2 regions of the Streptomyces sp. SCA2-17 genome follow, and region 2 is predicted to be linked to the other one. Evidence: riboswitches for the same ligand, from Rfam matches in the RefSeq annotation. Region 2 holds a riboswitch; the other holds the start of a gene.
What was found. A riboswitch is a leader RNA that binds a small molecule or an ion and turns the genes downstream of it on or off. The one in region 2 is predicted to bind cyclic di-AMP.
Positions count from the first base shown of each region.

Region 1: it holds a riboswitch for cyclic di-AMP, as region 2 does, so the genes downstream of both, PS271_RS01805 (C40 family peptidase) here and PS271_RS12840 (M23 family metallopeptidase) in region 2, are expected to answer to the same signal.

Region 1 covers NZ_CP117521.1:402,770-407,153, forward strand. The annotation lists gene PS271_RS01795 (urease subunit beta) at 1-224, opposite strand, end outside; gene PS271_RS01800 (urease subunit gamma) at 237-539, opposite strand; cyclic di-AMP (ydaO/yuaA leader) riboswitch at 1,276-1,451, shown strand; gene PS271_RS01805 (C40 family peptidase) at 1,456-1,926, shown strand; gene PS271_RS01810 (ATP-binding protein) at 2,044-2,481, opposite strand; gene PS271_RS01815 (helix-turn-helix domain-containing protein) at 2,684-3,562, shown strand; gene PS271_RS01820 (DUF397 domain-containing protein) at 3,572-3,811, shown strand; gene PS271_RS01825 (8-amino-7-oxononanoate synthase) at 3,849-4,384, opposite strand, start outside.
Region 2 covers NZ_CP117521.1:2,888,986-2,893,369, forward strand. The annotation lists gene PS271_RS12835 (MFS transporter) at 1-585, opposite strand, end outside; gene PS271_RS12840 (M23 family metallopeptidase) at 645-1,946, opposite strand; cyclic di-AMP (ydaO/yuaA leader) riboswitch at 1,956-2,122, opposite strand; partial or broken gene PS271_RS12845 (PP2C family protein-serine/threonine phosphatase) at 2,163-3,397, opposite strand; gene PS271_RS12850 (DEAD/DEAH box helicase) at 3,569-4,384, opposite strand, start outside.

The DNA.
Region 1 (4,384 bases), 2.5 Mb from region 2:
ATGCCCGGCTCGAAGCGGACGGCGGTGCCCGCAGCGATGTCGAGGCGCTTGCCGCGGGCCGCGGCCCGGTCGAAGTCGAGGCCGGGGTTGGCCTCGGCGAAGTGGTAGTGCGAGCCGACCTGCACCGGGCGGTCGGCGGCGTTGAGCACGGTGAGCCGGGTGCGGTGCAGGCCCTGGTTGAGGGCCACGGGCTCGGCGGCGTGCAGGATCTCTCCGGGAATCATCGGGTCCGCCCCTCAGCAGATGGGTTCGTGGACGGTGACGAGCTTGGTGCCGTCGGGGAAGGTGGCCTCGATCTGGACGTCGGGGAGCATCTCGGGGATGCCTTCCATGACCTCGTCCCGGGTGAGCACCTTGCGTCCGGAGGACATGAGCTCGGCGACGGTGCGGCCGTCCCGGGCGCCCTCCAGGACGTGGACGGTGATGAGGGCCACCGCCTCGGGGTGGTTGAGGAGCAGGCCGCGGGCCTTGCGCCGCGCGGCGACGTCGGCCGCCACGTGGAGGAGCAGGCGTTCCTGCTCACGCGGGGAGAGTTGCATGTCCCACCTCACTGTCGTCCCGGGGGGTCCCGGCCGGCCGCACCGGGCCGCAACCCGAGTTCAACACGGTGTTGACCAGGGGTTCTTCGGTCGGTGGCCAGGGATTGCAGATTAGGGCGCAACCTTTTCCAACGCGTTAACTGACTCTTTGCGTTGCCATGGCCATAGCCATCCGGTCCGGCTGTCGCATGCATCTACTGGATCTTCTGGGCCGGATCATGGCCGTCCGTCCGCACGACACGTACGGCCGGCTACGGGTACCGCACATGCGGCCGTCGCCGCGGCGCGCCCGCGGCCCGGTTCGCAGGCGTGTGCGAAGCCGGGGAACGGGAGGTGTGAACGGGCCGTGCCGACGCGGGCGGTGCGGGCCCGCGGCGCAGAGCGCCGGGGGCGAAGGGATCTCCGCGCCACGCGCGCCGGAGGGGCCGGGCTCCGCGCGCGAATAAACCCGGCTCCGCCCCATGGAGGATCACGGCGTAGACGGGGCGCGGTGATCGATTTGGGGCGGACGGCCGGATTGCGCCCGGCCGGGTACGAACCGCCGCAGGCCAGCGCCTCAGCCGGCTTTCGCCGACCCCGTCAATTCGCCCTGTGTCCACCGGAATTGCCCAAGAGTGATCAGCCTCACATACCCCTGGATCCGCTCGGAATCGGCACGGCGGCTGCGCCAAGATCCCTGCGACGACAAGACCCCGCCACCCCGGCGGGGCGGTCCCGGCGGACGCCGAACCCTGCCGCCGACGGGATGCCGGGTCGACTTAGGTGCACGGCAGGGATGGAGGACCCAAGAGTGGTGGGACGACCAAGAGTAGTGCGGTCGGCCCTTGGGGTGAAGCCGTTGACGGCGGCCGGGCAACCTTCGCCTGCCCGAACCCGACAGGTCATCCTTCACAGGCGGCTGACGAAGGGTTAGCGCATGGGCGCGCACAAACGTCCGTCGAAGCTGTCCAGGGCCGGTGCCGCATCGGCCCTCACTCTCGCCGCCGTCGGGGCCACGGTCCTGGCACCGGGCGGCGCGGCAGAGGCGGAGGCGTCTTCCGTCTCCACCATGGCACTGCGGATCGCGGCCTCGAAGCAGGGCTCCCCGTACCAGTGGGGAGCGACCGGACCCTACCGGTTCGACTGCTCGGGCCTGACGCTCTACTCCTTCAAGCGGGCCGGCAAATCGCTGCCCCGCACCGCCGCCCAGCAGTACAACAGCACGCAGCACATCCCGCGGTCCGCACGCGAGGTCGGCGACCTGGTCTTCTTCGTCTCCGGGCGCGGCATCTACCACGTCGGGATATACGCCGGGGACGGGAGGATCTGGCACGCGCCCAAGACCGGCGCGGTCGTCCGCCTGGAGCGGATCTGGACCAACAGCGTGCGCTACGGCCGCGTCGGCTGATCCCCCGCGCCGACGCCAGGCCCGTAACCGCTCACCGGTGACAGGCCCGTCACCGCCCCGAGAGGGCCCGAGGCCCCCCGCACCCCGTGCGGGGGGCCTGGCCGGCCGGAGGGGAGTTCAGCGCTCGGCGCTGACCGGCACGGTCCAGGGGAGGGAGATCCACACCGTCTTGCCGCCGTCGGAGGTCGGGGTGAAGAACAGCCGCCCCCCGTACTCGGCGGTGAGACAGCGGATGATCACCATGCCGCGGCCGTTGTCCTGCTGGGCCGCGGCGGGCAGCCGCCGGGGGAAGCGGGGGTGGCTGTCCGTGACCCCGATGCGCAGCTGCTGGTCGCGGTCGAGGCGGACGTCCACGGTGAAGGTGGGCGACTGGCCCCGGGTGTGCTGCACGGCGTTGGTGGCGAGCTCCGAGACGATCAGGCGCACGGTCTCGGCGGTGTCCGTCCCGCCCGGCAGTCCCCAGTCGGCCAGCACCTCCGCGACGTAGCGCCGCGCCGTGGAGACCGAGCCGGGAGCGCTCGGCAGGGTGACGGTGGCTTCTTGGTGGTCTGCCATGGTGGTGGCCCTTTCAGCCGATGTCTCGACAGACTGCCACTGATAACGCCTGTGATGCGTGCGATCCACCAAGATATGCATATATCTGTCGCTCAAAGCGGTGAACTCTACGACGAGCGACCGTATTCGCCCGGCACACTGGGCTATTGACACTGACGTATGACAGTGACAGTGGCAGTGATCTAGGGGAGGGCAGGGCCGAATGCGCTACGGACCGGCGGTGCGCCGTCGCAAGCTGGGGGCGGAGCTGCGCCGCCAGCGCGAACTGGCCGGGCTGACGAGCCTGGAGGCCGCGCGCGCGGTGGGCTGGCACCAGTCGAAGGTCAGCCGGATCGAGACGGGCGCCAGTGGCGTGAAACCGGCGGACGTGGCACGGCTCCTGGACGCCTACGGGGTCACCGACCCCGAACTGCGCGCACTGCTGGGGGCGTTGTGCGGGGCGGGGTCGCCCGTGCCGGGCGAGGGGGCGGGGGCCCGGCGCGGCTGGTGGTACGCCTACCGCGACCGGCTGCCACCCGCCTATCTGGACTTCATCAGCCTGGAGTCGGAGGCGTCACGGTTAAGCACGCTGGAGACCACCGTGGTGCCCGGCCTGCTCCAGACGCCCGCCTACGCCCGGGCCGTGACCCGCGCGGCGCTGGGCGATCCCGCTCCGGAGCAGGTCGAGGAGCTGGTGCGGGTGCGCATGGCGCGGCAGGCGGTGCTGCGGGGCGAGCGGCCGCTGGAAGTGTGCGCCGTGCTGGACGAGGCGGTGTTGCGCCATGAGGTGGGCGGGCCGGAGGTCATGGCCGGACAGCTGCGGCACCTGGTGGAGACGGGGTCGCTGGGACACGTGCGGCTGCACGTCCTGCCGTTCTCCAGCGGCGGCCATATCGGCATCACCGGGCCTTTTGTTATTTTCTCATTTCCGCGCATTGCTGATCTGGACGTGGTGGTTCTCGACCACTTGACGAGTAGCCTCTACCTGGAGCGGAAAGAAGACCTCCGGGCGTACGGCGCGGCCTTCACGACGCTGCGCGAACACGCGCTCTCGCACGAGAACTCACTGGAATTCATCGCCGGGATCAACGACGGCGCGTAAGGAGGCACCATGTCCGCAATGCCTCGGTACGTACTTGCCGCCCCTTCGCTTCTCCGCGGCGCCTCGTGGCGGCGCAGCAGCTACAGCACCGGTTACAACAACTGCGTCGAGACGGCCGGACCGCTCCCCGGCCGGCTCCTCGCCGTGCGCGACTCCAAGCGGGCGAGCGGTCCCGCGCTCCTCTTCCGCTCCGCCGCGTGGACATGCTTCGTCGAAGGACTGCGCGACGGCGGGCCCGGCCCGCTCTGAACCGGTAAGGCTCTTTTTCTCTGGTTTTCCAGGCTCGTCAGGAGGCGGCCGGCGCGGTCCGTACGATCGCGTCGGCCGCCGCCGTCACCTGCGCGTCCGACAGATCCGCCCGGGCGGTCAGCCGCAGCCGCGAGATGCCGTCCGGCACGGACGGCGGCCGGAAGCAGCCGACCGCGAACCCGGCCTCCCGGCAGTCCGCCGCCCAGCGCACCGCCGCCTCCGGTGAGGGCGCGCGGACGGACACCACCGCCGCGTCGGGCCGTACCGCCTCGAAGCCCGCCGCCACGAACCTGCCGTGCAGGGCGGCGGCGATCTCCCGGACCCGCGCCGCGCGCTGCGGCTCGCGGCGCAGCACGGTGAGGGCCGCCAGCGCAGCGGCGGCCGCCGACGGGGCGAGGCCGGTGTCGAAGATGAACGTCCGGGCGTTGCTCACGAGGTGCCGGATCACGCGCGCGGGGCCGAGCACCGCGCCGCCCTGGCTGCCGAGCGACTTCGACAGGGTGACCGTGGCGACGACGTCCGGGGCGCCCGCGAGGCCCGCCGCGTGCACCGCGCCGCGGCCGCCCTCGCCGA
Region 2 (4,384 bases):
GTCCGTATCGAGCATCAGGACCGCCAGCAACGAGCCGCCGATCGCCCCCAGCCAGAAACTCCCGTTGATGATCAGGTCGATCCGGCCCCGGAAAGCCGCCGGAATCAGCTCGTCGATGGCGGAGTTGATGGCCGCGTACTCACCCCCGATGCCGAAACCCGTCAGGAAACGGAAGGCGAAGAACCACCAGGACGAGAAGGAGACGGCCGTCAGCGCCGTCGCGGCCAGGTAGACCCCGAGCGTGACGAGGAACAGCTTCTTCCGGCCGAAGCGGTCCGTGAGCCGCCCGAAGAACAGCGCCCCCGAACACGCCCCCGCCACGTACAGCGCCGCCGCGATCCCCGTGACCTCGCCCGATGTGATCGGCAGCCCACTGCCCCGCTCCGAGAGCCGGCCGGCGATGTTGCCGACCACCGTCACTTCCAGGCCGTCCAGGATCCAGACCGTGCCGAGGCCGATCACCACGGTCCAGTGCCAGCGCGACCACGGCAGGCGGTCCAGCCGCGCTGGTACGGCCGTCGTGATCGTCGCGTCGTCGGCGTCATTCGCGTTGCCCGCGTCATTCGCAGTGGACTCGGTGGACACGCGCTAACGGGTGCCCCGTTCCGTACGAAATACGCGACGAATACGCGCCGCACCGTCCGCTACGGCCGCAGGCCCCTGCCCCGCAGCCATCCCAGCGGATCCACCGGCGCGCCCCCGCCCGGCCGGACCTCCAGGTGCAGATGCGGCCCGGTGACGTTGCCCGTCGCGCCGACCCGACCTATGACCTGGCCCGCGGCGACCTTGCCCGACGTGACCACCATCGAGGACAGGTGGCAGAACCACAGCTCCGTGCCGTCGTCGAGCCTCAGCACGATGCGGTAGCCGTACGCCCCCGCCCAGCCGGCCTGGGTGATCGTGCCGCCGCCCACCGCCTTCACCGGCGTGCCGGTCGGGGCGGCGAAGTCCTCGCCCGTGTGGTGCGCGGACCACATGTTGCCCGCCTGCCCGAAGCCGGCCGTCAGCGTGTACGAACCGACGGGGAGGGTGAGCGCTCCGGAGTGGCGAGCGGGGGCGGGAGCGGGGGTCGCGGTACGGGCGGGGGCCCCACCCGGCCTCTGCCTCTTCTCGGGTGTCCGCGCTTCCTGCTTCTTCTCCGGCGTCCGCGCCTGCGTCCGCTCCGAAGGCTGCGCCGACGCCGCCCGCCCCTGCTCCGCCTGCTTCTGCTCCGCCTGCCTCTGCTCCGCCGCCGCGGCCGCCGCCGTCCGCGCCGCCTCCGCCTCGGCCGCCTTGCGCTCCGCCGCCTGCTTCTGCTCCGCCGCGGCCACCGTCACCCGGGCCGCCTGCGCCTCGGCCTCGGCCACGCCCTGCTGGTGATCGGCCTGCTCCAGGATTCTCGCCCGCAACGCCTCACCCGCCCTTGCCGCGTCCTGCGCCATCTCGGAGACGGCCGCACCGGTACCGGTCTCCTCGGCGAAGGAATCAGCCGAGGCCGTACCCGCCGCGCTCCCTGTGAAGAACGAGCCCACACCCGGCAGCTGCGCCAGGTCGGGCATGGATATGGAGGCCGCCGGACGCTCCTGCGCATTCGCCATCCCGCCCGCGCCGACCGCCGCGATGACGCCCACGCCGAGCACGGCACCACTGCGGGCCATCGTGCCGCCGCGCTGCTTGACGACGCGGTGGCGCCCGCGGCCCGCGCCGAAGGAGAAGGCGCTGAAGGCGGAGGGTTCGTACGACCGCTCCGGTACGGAGGAGGAGGAGGACGCCGCCGCCGGCTCCGGGTCCGGCTCGTACGGCGGTACGTACGCGGGTACGAGCGGCGGATCGTAGGAGCCGGGCTCGTAAGCGACGTCAGACCCGTAAGCGTCGGACCCGTAAGCCTCAGACTCGTAGGCGTCGGAGCCGTAAGCCTCAGACTCGTAGGCGTCAGACCCGTAAGCGGCAGGCTCGTTGGATGCCACGAAGGCACTCCTTTCCTTCCTTCTCGCCTACCGGGTTAGCTGACGGGTTCGGAGCAGGAAGGTCTCCTACGGGCCGCATGCGGCCCGATTCACCCCAGGGTGGTGGTTCCCCGGTTCCCGGAACATGCCGGAGGATCAGATGGCGCTGTGCCCGCGGGATTCGGCGATGGCGCACGGTGCACCGCCTCTTGCGGCGGTTGCGACGACCGCGCGTCGTTATCGAACGTTAATAGACATGCCGGGTGGATTCCAAGCCGAACGCCCGGATCCGCCGCTCTTCCCTGACAGCTCTTCACAGGACGTCCGCCCACGGAACCTGTCGATACTTTCTACGAAATGCTGTTCGATTCGCTCGATGCGTTCACCGCGCCGAATCGCCAACAGGGCCATGTCGTCGGCGGCCTGACCGCCCGCATGGCGCGTGACCTCCGCGACCAGGCTGTCCAGCAGGGCCTCCGGACTCTTGAACTGCCGGCCCGTCAGCTCCGCCCGCGGGTCGTAGAACGCGCCGTCGGCGTCCCTGGCCTCGGTCACCCCGTCCGTCATCAGCAGCAGCATCGACCCCGCGGGGAACTCCCGCTCCTCGGCCCGGTCCGGCCACACCCCCAGGTCCCCCAGCCCGAGCGGCAGCGCGGGCACGGTCGGGTCGGCCGCACCGACCCGGCCGTCCGCGTGCAGCAGGAGCGGCGGCGGATGGCCGCGGTTCAGCAGGCGGATGACGGGGCGGCCCGGCGGCAGCTCCGCCAGGACGGCCGTGGTGAATCCCTCGTGCTGGTCCAGGTTCGCGCGCCGCGCGCCCTCACGTTGCAGCGCCCGCTCCAGCCGCCCCGCGAGTCCCTCCAGCGTCGGCTCCTGGTCGGCCGCCTCCCGGACGCGCCGATGACGACGGCAACGGCCTCGACCGCGCCCAGGCCCTTGCCGCGGACGTCGCCGACGACGGCCCGTACGCCGTAGGGAGTGTCCTGGACCGCGTACAGATCACCGCCGATCCGGGCGCCGGCATGCGCGGCCACGTAGCGCGCGGCCACCCGCAGGCCGCCGATGCGGGACGGGGGCGCGGGAAGGACGGCGCGCTGGGCGGCCTCCGCGATGCCGCGGGCGGAGGCGAGCTGCTGGTCGCGGCGGCGGGCGATGCGGTTGATCCCCAGCGCGACCAGGGAGACCGCGCCGATGGCGGCGACCTCGGCCAGCGCCTCACCGGTGTCGGACGGCCGGTGGTAGAACACGAGGCCGACCGCGACCGCCACCGCGGCCAGGGCGGCCGCGGCGGTGGCACGGAGGGTGTGCAGGGGGGCCGCGACGAGGGGCGCGGCGGAGAGGAAGGGGGCGCACGTGTAGTTCGCGGGCGCCCCGAGGCCGAACAGGGCTCCCCCGGTGATCAGGAGGGCCGGAAGCCTACGGGCAGCGCGGCGTACGGTGCGCCCCGCGGCGCGGCAGGCAGTTCGGCTCACCCCTCCCACCCTTCCGGGCGGGAGGTCACCGGGCGAACGGTGCTCGGCCGATCGGGGAGAAACCGGCCGACCGGGCAGGCGCCCGATCAGCCGGCCGGCTCCGAGCGCCAGAGCGTCAAGGCGTCAGAGCGCCGGAACGCCGGAGCGCCGGAACGCCGGAACGTCAAAGCGTCAGGAAGACGTACGGCGCTGCCGCGCGCCCCCGGCCCCGTTGCCACCACGGCCGGCACCGCCGCCGGCACCACGGCCCGAACCGGAACCGGCACCAGCGCCGCCCCGCCCGTAACCACCCCGGCCGGAACCACCCGCACCGGAAGAACCGGCGGAAGAACGGGAAGAGGAACGGGGAGAAGAACCCGACGCAGAAGAACCCGAAGAGGAAGGGGAAGAGGAAGAGGAGTAAGCCACAGAAGAGCCTTCCCCGCGGCCACGCCCACGACCGCCCCGCGAGCTCCGCGTGCCCCGGGAGCCGCGCGACCCGGCAGCGGCCGCGGCCCCGCCGGCCGACCCCGTACCGGCACCGGAACCGGAGCCGCCGCCGCGCTTCCGCGGCGTCGCCTGGGCCGGCACCGCCGGAGGAATGACCACGGGGACGCCGCTCGGCGCCTGGGCGCCCGTGATGCGCACGAGCTCCGGGTGCTCCGGGCCGACGGTGACGACGTTCGGGGAGATCTTGGCCGTGACCATCATCCGGCTCATCTCGCGCCGCTGCTCGGGCAGCACCAGTGTGACGACCGTGCCGGACTCGCCCGCGCGCGCCGTGCGGCCGCCGCGGTGCAGGTAGTCCTTGTGGTCCATGGGCGGGTCGACGTTCACGACGAGGTCGAGGCCGTCGATGTGGATGCCGCGCGCGGCGACGTTCGTGGCGATCAGCGCCGTGACCTGCTCCGTACGGAAGAGGTCCAGCGTGCGGTTGCGCTGCGGCTGGCTCTTGCCGCCGTGCAGCGCGGCGGCGCGGACGCCCTCGGAGAGCAGCTTCTTCACCAG